DNA from 3 places in the Micromonospora kangleipakensis genome. Region 1 is predicted to be linked to each of the others. Evidence: riboswitches for the same ligand, from Rfam matches in the RefSeq annotation. Region 1 holds a riboswitch; each other region holds the start of a gene.
What was found. Region 1 has a riboswitch for cyclic di-AMP ahead of EV384_RS24650 (C39 family peptidase). Riboswitches for the same ligand answer to the same signal wherever they lie in the genome.
Positions count from the first base shown of each region.

Region 1 (3,268 bases):
GTGGGACATCAGCAACCCGATGGCCCCCCGCGTGATCGCCAACGTCGACACGCCGGACGTGGACATCTGGCACAGCGCCGCGTTCACCCACGACGGGAAGTACGTCACCTTCGGCGACGAGTACTTCGGGCCCGCGCAGGAGCCGTTCGGGGCGATCTGGACGTACGCCGTCGACGACCCCGCCACGCCGCTGAGCCACCTGCGCATCCCACGCGCCGAGCCGAGCACCTACCACAACTTCAACTACGTGCCCGTTGCCGGCCGCAACATCCTGGTCTCCTCCGCGTACGGCTCGGGGACCTCGATGGTCGACCTGACCGACCCGAGCAACCCGAAGGAGATCGCCTACTACGACATGCAGTCCAACCAGTGGTCGACCTACTGGTACAACGGCCTGATCATCGCCAACGACATCTCCCGCGGTGTAGATGTGATCCGGTTCAGCGGCCCGCAGACCGCCGGGGCCAAGAAACTGCCGATGCTGAACCCCCAGACCCAAACGTTCCTGCTCCGCTGACACTGCTACGAGAAAGCGGGCGGGCGCCGTCGGCGCCCGCCCGCTTTCGTGACCTACCAGCGAACCCGCACGTCGGCTGGTTCCTCGCCGTCCAGCCGCCGGGGGAAGACAGCCGATCGCCAAGGCATCGGGAGGCGAGCTCCCACCAGCGGCGATGTTGCGGATTATCAACTGTTGCCAAGCCAAGGCCGGTTGTTCGAGTGGACCGGCTTACATGTCCCCAACTCCCGGCCGAGCCGCCGGCGGCGCTCCGACATCCTGAGCAAGAACCCACCTGGTGCGGCACGTCGACACCCGCAAGTTGAGGTCCCGGCCGTAGTGGTCAACATGCGCCGGCGATGGCTTTACCTGCGCCAACCGGCCGCCCTGCGCCGACTGCCGGGTGTCACGAGCGCCGCCGGCAACTCCACCATGAACGCCTGTGCGGACCCGAACCCTGCCCCGACTGTGTCAGCGCCGCCGCCGGCCGGCGCCGCCCCGCCCGGGTTTGCTGAATTGTGATGTGAATTGGTTCGGGACGGGTCACATCCGACGGGAAACGGTCATTCGGGTAAGGGATGCGGTGATTGACAACAAATTCAGCGCCGACCCCGCCCCGATGTCCGGTTGCCTCCCGATAGTTCCGTCATAGCTACTCGTCCCATTGAGCGACATCAGTGACGGGCTGTTCCGGTCAGAGTAATGGTGTTCGGAGTTTAAGCAGGTGGGGTTGCTTGGCGGGGGCGTACCCGCCGGTAGTGTCGGCGCGTCCGGTGCGGTTTTCGATCGCAAATGGCGACGCCGTGCCGACCCGCTCAATCGTGATCTCACGAACCGGGGACCCAGTGCAACACCGGGGTGAATCCGCGAGCCACGGCCCGCGGTAGGGCGTTACTTCCCGCCCGAATCCGTCAGCTAACCCGGTAGGCGGCCACGGAAGGAGTTCGAGCCTCGTGCGAACCACCCCCCGTTACGCCCCTCGCCTCCACGGCATCGCGGTGCCGACGCTCGCCTGACCGGCGACTTCCGGCACCGTCCCCAAGCCCGGCCCACCGGGCGCTCCCGATCCCCGCGGCACCCCCGCCCCAGCAACGCGCGTGAGTTCCTCCGCGTGTCGGGCCGGCGTGTGCCGCTCAGGCCCCCCGTGGAGGAACACATGAAGCACCGAATGAAGCGTCAGCTGCGGCGTGTCGTGACCGAGCGCCCGTACCAGATCATCGCCGGCTCCGCCGCGGCGCTCGTGCTGGCCGGCGGCGTCGGCACGGCGCTCGCCGCCACCAACGACACCCCGGCGCACAAGGTGAAGACCGCCGCCGTTGCCGAGCTGGCCCCCCGGCTCGGCGAGGCCGCCACCGGTGGTGAGGCCCGGATCGCCGCCCCGTCACCGTCTGCGAAGGCCAGCGCCAACGCCACGACCGACCCGGACGTGACCAAGAAGGCGAAGCCGAAGCCGCCGTCGACCAAGGTCCTCGACTACACCTACGAGGCGCAGTACGCCTACTGGAACTGCGGCCCGGCCGCGGTGCGCAACGCCCTCAGCGCGAGCGGCGTCGAAACCACCCAGGACGCGATGGTCGCCCCGCTCGGCGCCACCGAGAACGGCACCAACTCCGCCGCGGACACCACCCGCGGGCTCAACCAGATGGTCAAGGGCAACCCGTGGCGGACCCACATGATCCCCGGCGCGGCCACTCCGGCGCAGATGGACCAGCTCCAGGCCGACGTGGTCAATGCCATCACCGACGGCCGTGCCGTGGTCGCCAACACCGTCGGCTCCGCCACCGACACCGACGGCGGCTGGCACTCGTTCCCCGGCGGCCACTACATCGCCGTGGTCGGCTACAAGGACGACGGCCGGACCGTCCGGATCGCCGACTCGGCAAATCCGGCTACCGCCTCCTACTGGATGACCACCATCGACCTGGCGAACTGGATGGCCACCCGCGGCTACTCCGCCTGATCGCACCTCTCCCGTCGGGCACCGGCTCCACCGAGCCGGTGCCCGACGCCATTTCCGGCCCGGCCACCGGCCATGTCCAGGCGAGAACAACCATTGACCCGTGCCGGACCGGTTACACCGAAGATCGGACAAGCCCCTCGCCGGACAACTCGCCGCCGCCGGCACGGCCCCCGCCGCGCACCTGGCCGCCGCCCAGTACCTCTCGCACGGCATCTGGGTCGCCTGACCACATCAAGCGGCCCCCGGCTTTGCTGCTCAGACATGGCTTATGAATGCGAACGCGCGAAGCGCCAGCGAGGGCACATGCAGGGCACGCTGTCACCCCAGCTCCCACGCAGTCCAACACACGACCCACGGTCGATCAGGCCGCACGACCGGCAGCGGCTTGCTCCCGAGCAGGATGGCTGCGACGGCACCGACTGCTGCGCGGATCTCAGCCTCCTGGTCACGCAGGGAATCGCACACCACAAGAAGAACGTCGCCGTGAACGTGGGTCTGGGCGCGGTGGCCCGTTCGCTGCCTGATCAGCGAGCGGACCTGTTTCCGTAGGAAGGCCATCTGGTCACCGGGAACCGCCCGCACCTCTGCGTGCCCGTGCTCACGCACCACGTCGCAGACGACCTGTGCAACGATCGGGACTCTGGGGTCAACCGCGAGCGCGGGGAACAGGTGGTCCATCAGTGTTAGACACCGTCGGCACGTCGGCGCGAACGCCGGCTCCCGGTACCTGCAGAGCGTCCCACCGTCACCGCCGACCATCACCGCCCAGACCCGGCCGCACATCGTCGTCGGCGCCCAGACCGACTCCCGCA
Region 1 covers NZ_SHLD01000001.1:5,127,818-5,131,085, reverse strand. The annotation lists gene EV384_RS24655 (LVIVD repeat-containing protein) at 1-517, shown strand, start outside; cyclic di-AMP (ydaO/yuaA leader) riboswitch at 1,299-1,441, shown strand; gene EV384_RS24650 (C39 family peptidase) at 1,653-2,456, shown strand; gene EV384_RS36865 (hypothetical protein) at 2,557-2,682, shown strand; gene EV384_RS24645 (hypothetical protein) at 2,775-3,268, opposite strand, start outside.

Region 2 (3,268 bases), 4.2 Mb from region 1:
TCCGGGCGGCGGCACCCGCCGCGGCCCACGCGGCCGACGAAGCGGTAGATGGCTCGCCGAGGTGGCCGAGTGCCGTCCCCGGGAGAGCGGCGAGCGCGAGTACGGGCGGCTTCCGCCACAGGATCTCCGGGGTTGGGACCGGCGCCATCGCCATCGCCTCGACCTCGACGTCGGTGCGGGTCTGATCAGCGTCGATCTTCACGAACACGTCGCCGACGCGCAGGGTCGCGCGCTCGTTATGGGCGACGACAACCTCGACCTCGTCTACGTCCATGTCGGCCATCATTGCGGAAATGACCACCGACGTCGCCGGGGTTATCTCGTGCGACTGCGCGCCGGCTTCTACGTCGACACGCCACAGTCAACCCCACCACCTGAGAGCGCGACGAACAGGCGGAACGCGACCCTTCGAGCCGATCTTGCCCAAGCTGACAGTGCGCTTCGATTCCGGTCAGCGGAGCAGGCCTGGCGTTCGGTTTCCGCGACCGCCAGGCCGTCTCCAGGCCGTCACAGGTTCGCGACCGGCCACCGATGTCCCCCACGCCTCACCACTCCCGCCGCAGGTGAGAGGCACGATGACCACCGCCACCAGTGACAGCCAAGCCCGCATGGCATCTCTGGCGCACCTGGCCGATCCGCTGACGGCGGAAGGGGGCCCCCGCCACGCGGGAGCCCCTTCCGGTGGATCAGCCCGGTCGGCCGTAGCTGTTGATCTGGCCGTCGTCGACGCGTTTCATCGTGATCGGCTTGCCGGACTGGGAGGCGTGCACCACCCAGCCGCCGCCGACGTACATGGCGACGTGGTGCAGGTCGCTGTAGTAGAAGACGAGGTCCCCGGCGCGCAGCTCGCTCCGGCTCACCCGGCGGGTGACGTCGTGCTGCTGGCGGGCGTTGTGCGGCAGCGAGACGCCGGCCTTGGCCCAGGCGGCCATGGTCAGGCCGGAGCAGTCGTAGTGGTCCGGGCCGGCGGCGCCCCAGACGTAGATCTTGCCGATCTGGGCGCAGGCGAACTTGACCGCGATTCCGGCGGGGCCGCCCGGATAGCCGGACGGACAGGGCGCGGGCCGCAGCGGACCGCCGCCGCCGCTGCCGTAGACCTTCAGCCGGAGCTTGTCGAGGCGGGCGATCTCGGCGTTGATCTGCTTCTTCTTCGCCGCGAGCTGGGCCTCGGTCCGGGTCAGCTGGGCGACCATCTCGTCCAGCGGCTTCTTCTTGGCGGCCAGCTGGTCGCGGAGTACGACGACGTTGCGCACCTGCTGCTGCTGACGGTGGGCGAAGCGGTCAAGCAGTTCGAGGCCGGCGACCACGTCGCTCGGCGACCGGCTGCCCAGCAGCGCGTTCACGGTCGACAGGTTGTCGCCCTTGTACGCGTCGGCGGCGAGACCGCCGACCTGGCCCATGGCGAGGTCGACCTGGAGCTGCAACGGGGTGATCTGCTTGGCCAGGGCCGCCGCCTGCTTCCGCTTGACGGCTAGGTCCTGGCGAGTGGCGTTGTGCTGCTCGATGATCGGTTCGAGCTTGTTCCAGTCCTGGTCGATCTGGCGCTCGATCTCGGCGACCGTCGGTTCGGCGTGGGCCGCCGTGGCGCCGCCGGTCAGGATGACGGCGGTGCCGGCCAGGGCGGCGAGTGCGGTGGTGAAGCGGGACCAGCGTGGACGCGGCGCAGCCGTCATCCGGTCGACCGACCGGACCGACGGTCGCCGCGGGGCATGGTGTGCCACCGGGCTTCCGTACTCCTTCTTCGCTGACCGCCTACCGGGTTAGCTGACGGGTTCGGACGGGAAGGGAGCCGCCCTACCGCAGTGCTGCGGATTCACCCCGGTTACCTGGGTCCCCGGCTCGCCCGGAGGCGACTCGGCGGTGTCGGACCGTCACCACCCGGGTTGGACGGTGCACACACCGGCCGACGATTGACCAGAGTAGAGATGGCTGTTATTGATCCGCAACCCGCGACGCCGTGACACTCCGTACCCGAAGTTCGGATCCGGCGAGAACCGGCTGAAGAAAACTTTCATCGAACATCGTTTACAGGTAAGTATTGACCCGAGACTGCCTCCGGGGCGAGGGTGAGCACGCAGTTACCCCCACCTGACCGGGAGGTTCCATGCACCGCCCACCCTCGCCGCCACGCGGCCGGATCCTGCTCGCCGCCGCCATGGCGGCGGCCACCGCGCTCCTCTCCACCGGACCGGTCGCCGCGGAACCCCTCACCGCCGGACCGACCGAACCCACCGACCGTCAGCAGCAGTACGCCGCGGCCGCGGCCGAATACGGCGTGCCGGAGAGCGTCCTGCTCGGCGTGTCGTACCTGGAGTCCCGCTGGGACACCCACCCCGGCCAGCCCAGCACCAGCGGCGGCTACGGGCCGATGCACCTGACCGACGCCGACCAGGTCGCCGCCACGCCCTCCGGCTCGCACGTCGACGAGAACGAGGACCCCCGGGGCGACGAGTCCCGGCCCCTGGTCGTCGATTCCACCGTGGCGGCCGAGCCGACCGGGGACCTGCTGCCACGGGCGTCCCTGCAGACCCTCGACGCCGCCGCCGCGCTCACCGGCGTACCCGAGGAGACGTTGCGCACCGACGCCACCGCCAACATCCGCGGCGGGGCGGCGCTGCTCGCGTCGTACCAGCGGGAACTGGCCGCGCCGGTCGGCGCCGGCAGCGACCCGGCGGCCTGGTACGGCGCGGTGGCCCGGTACTCCGGCGCGGACACCGAGGACGCCGCGGCGGCCTTCGCCGACGAGGTGTACGACCAGATCAGCGTCGGTGCCGCCCGGACCACCGACGACGGCCAGCGGGTCACCCTCGCCGCCCGGGAGGTGACCCCCGACGAGTCCGGGCTGCACCGGCTCGGGCTGCGCCGCGCCGAGCGGCCCGACGGCCTGGAATGCCCGGTCCGCCTGGCCTGTGAGTGGATCCCCGCGCCGTACGAGAAGTACGGCCCGAACCCGGGCGACTACGGCAACCACGACCTCGGCGACCGGCCGGCCCAGCAGAAGATCGAGTACATCGTCATCCACGACACCGAGGGCTACTTCGGCCCGAGCGTGAAGCTGGTGCAGACCAAGACCTACCTGGGCTGGCACTACACGCTGCGCTCGGTGGACGGCTACGTGGCCCAGCACATCAAGGCGAAGGACGTCGGCTGGCACGCCGGCAACTGGTACGTCAACGCCAAGTCCATCGGCATCGAGCACGAGGGCTTCGCCGGCCACGGCACCTGGTACACCGAGGCGATGTACCGGACCTCGGCCAAGCTGGTCCGG
Region 2 covers NZ_SHLD01000001.1:905,004-908,271, reverse strand. The annotation lists gene EV384_RS04380 (phosphotransferase family protein) at 1-274, opposite strand, end outside; gene EV384_RS04375 (C40 family peptidase) at 687-1,673, opposite strand; cyclic di-AMP (ydaO/yuaA leader) riboswitch at 1,735-1,870, opposite strand; gene EV384_RS35780 (N-acetylmuramoyl-L-alanine amidase) at 2,105-3,268, shown strand, end outside.
Region 2: linked by a shared signal. The riboswitch ahead of EV384_RS04375 (C40 family peptidase) and the one ahead of EV384_RS24650 (C39 family peptidase) in region 1 are both predicted to bind cyclic di-AMP.

Region 3 (3,268 bases), 3.7 Mb from region 1:
CCGGGAGGCGGTCACCACCGGCAGGACCCCCGCCGGGCACCTCGGCGCGCTGGTCGACGCCGTGGTGCCGAGCCTGCGCCGGGCGGCGGCGGAGGGCGTCGAGGAGATCGACGGCATCGTCGACATCCACATCGCGCGGACCGTCGAGGCGCTGCTGGCCAACTCCTCCGTCCTGGCCGCTGAGGTGGCCGCCGGGCGGTGCGCGGTGGTCGGCATGTCGTACCAGCTCAGCGCGGGCGAGGTGCGGACGGTGGCGACGGTCCCGGCGGGTGCGGCGACCATGCCGCCCCCCGCGCAGGTCGAGCGCGCCGCGCCCACCGCCGTCGGCGGCTGACGCCCCCACGCAACGGCCGAGGGGCCGTCCCGCATCGGCGGGACGGCCCCTCGGCCGGGCACGTCGTCGATCAGAGCAGCGACATGTGCACGTGGTCGGTGTGGTTGGAAGGCCCGCTGTAGGACTTCCAGCCGGTCGCCGGGAACCAGATCTGCCGGTTCCAGATCACGTAGTAGATGCCGAGCCGGTCCGCGTTGCGGATCAGGAAGGCGGCGACGTTGTTGCCGTACATCCGGGTGTCGTTGTTGTGCCAGGGGGCGAACCCGCTGTTCTGCAGCGACCAGTCGCAGGCCTTGCCCTTCGGGTGCTCCCACGGCCCGCCCGGTCGGTAGCAGCCGGCGAACCGGTTGAAGCCGGCCCGCCTGACCTCCTTGTACGCGTGCAGCGTGCGCGGCGTGATGCAGCCGGACGTGGTGGGATCGTTCTCGCTGCACGACTCGGGCTTCCAGTCCCCGTCGGCGGTGCGGCCGGGACCGATCCGGGCGACCGGCGAGGTGGCCGAGACCAGGCCGCCGGTGAAGCCCTTCCCGCCGACCAGGGCGAGCGCCTTCTCCGCCTCGTTCTTCTCCCGGGCCATCGCGTTCGCCTGCTTCTGCTGCTCGCGCACCTCGGCGTCGAGCGCCAGCTTGGCCTGCTCGGCGCGGGTCTTGGCCGCGTTGACCGCGGCGAGCTTCTGCGCGTTGACCATGTTCAGCTCGTCGAGCGCGGCCGCCCGCCGGACGAACGAGTCCGGGGTGTTGCTCTCCAGCAGCATGGCCACCGCGCCGATCCGCCCGGTCCGGTACGACTGCGCCGCGATCTGGGTCACCTGCGGACGCAGGGCGTCCAGCTGGTTCTGCGCCGCGCGCACCTCCGTGCCCAGCTGGAGCTGGCGCTGCTTCGACTTCGCCAGCCGGCTCTTCGCCTGCACGTAGCCGCGGTTGGCGGCCTCGATGACATCGGTGATGAGCGGCTGCTCCTCGTCCTCCGCATGCCCCGAGGGGGTGGGGGGCGTCGTCGGCGCCGCGATCGCCGGGGTGGGGCCGGCGACGATGACGAACGCGGTGAGCACGGCCACCACGGGTATCAACCAGCGGCGCAGGGGTGCCGTCACAGTGTTCCCTTCCCTCGACCGCCGACCGGGTTAGCTGACGGGTTCGGGACGGAAGTGGCCCCTACCGCTGGCGCGGATACACCCCATGTACCTGGTTCCCCGGCTCGCCGTACGGCGATTGGGCGGTGGCACCGCAGGCGCCGCTGCGCGCCTTCGGCGGTGACCGGCAGCGAGGTTACCCGAGAGTCGTCCCGAGGATCTACGTCCGGAAGCCGACTAAAAGCGGTAATTCGACGGGCAGCTCCGTGACCAGCGTCGCGTTTGGCGCCGGCGGTCACGCTCCGGAGTGTCACCATGCGATGTCCGTGCTCCCGTGCGGTCCGGTCCCGCCGCCGGCGGCGCCCGGGGCGGCGCCGGTGCGTGGCGCGCTCAGCGCCGCCAGTGCGGCATCCGGCTCCGCGGGGGGACGGGACGCTGGCACGGCGGGCCCGCCGGCCCCGCCCTGACCGGCGGTGGTCACCAGGGCCGCCAAGCCGGTGGTGAGCGGTACGGCGGCGATCAGGCCGATCGTGGCGACCGCGCTCCGGACGATCTCCTGCGCCATGAACTCGCTGGTGAGGATCTCGCTCACCGCCCGCGAGTCGGCGACGAGCAGGAGCAGCAGGGGCAGCGAGGCGCCCGCGTACGCCAGCACGATGGTGTTGACCGTGGAGGCGATGTGCGCGCGGCCGACGCGGGTGGCCGCCCGGTAGAGCTGCAACCGGGACAGCCCCGGATTCGCGTGCGCCAGCTCGGTGACGGTGGCCGCCTGGGTGACCGTCACGTCGTCCAGCACGCCCAGCGAGCCGATGACGATCCCGGCCAGCAGCAGCCCGTGCAGGTCGACATCGTGCTGGAACATCGACAGGGTGGTGGCGTCCTCGCTGCCGAAGCCGGTCAGGTGGGTGGCCGCGGTGGCGAGCGTGCCGAGGACGCCGGTCAGCACCAGGCTGCCGAGAGTGCCGAGGACCGCCACCGAGGTCTGCGCGGTGATCCCGTGCGTCAGGTACAGCACCACGAACATGATCAGCGCCGAGCCGACGATCGCCACCAGCAGCGGCGGCTGGCCGCCGCCGATCCCCGGCAGCACGAAGCCCAGCAGGATGGCGAAGCTCGCGGCCAGCCCGCCCAGCGCGGCCAGCCCCCGCCAGCGGCCGAACGCGACGATGGCGACGGCGAAGAGCGCCGCCAGCCAGATCAGCGGCGTGGCCCGCTGGTGCTCGGCGATGTTGTAGCTCTTCGTCGCGGGATCGGCCGGATCCACCAGCTCCACCAGGATGATCCGGTCGCCGACCTCGACCGTTGGCGCGCCGGGGCCGGCGGGGATGGGCGTCTCCACCTGGCGGCCGGCGTCCGGGCCCTGCTCGACCGCGACGCCGACCGTCCCGCAGGGCCCGGCCGAGCCGCCCGGGACGCCCTCCGGCACCTCCGCCGCCGGCGGGCACGGCACGGTCACCACCCGGGTCACCGTGCCGTGGTACCGGGGCACGTCCGCGGCCCGCTCCGGTGCCGGGGTGTCCCGCGGCCAGAGCACCAGCGCGGCGAGCACGGTGAGGACGAAGAGCGGGACCACCGTGGCGACGAGGATCCGTCGTACCCGCGGCGGGGCGGACGGGGCGGGACGGGTGTGGTCGGCGCCCATGGTGAGTCTCCCAACGATTCTCAGGCGAGGTACGTGTCACCGGGCCGGTCGGTTCACCGGCCGGGTGAGGCGTCCGCCGGTGCGGCAGTCGCCGGGGCCGTCGCTGGGAATGCTAGTCAGGCCGGCCCGCGGTCCCGCCGGGCGGCGGGGCGCGCGGCCGGGCCCGTGGATCCGGGCGGTTCCTCCCGATCGGTACGACCCGGGAGGCTAACGTGGTCGT
Region 3 covers NZ_SHLD01000001.1:1,405,513-1,408,780, forward strand. The annotation lists gene EV384_RS06835 (carbonic anhydrase) at 1-334, shown strand, start outside; gene EV384_RS06840 (coiled-coil domain-containing protein) at 405-1,427, opposite strand; cyclic di-AMP (ydaO/yuaA leader) riboswitch at 1,432-1,562, opposite strand; gene EV384_RS06845 (YibE/F family protein) at 1,717-3,048, opposite strand.
Region 3: linked by a shared signal. The riboswitch ahead of EV384_RS06840 (coiled-coil domain-containing protein) and the one ahead of EV384_RS24650 (C39 family peptidase) in region 1 are both predicted to bind cyclic di-AMP.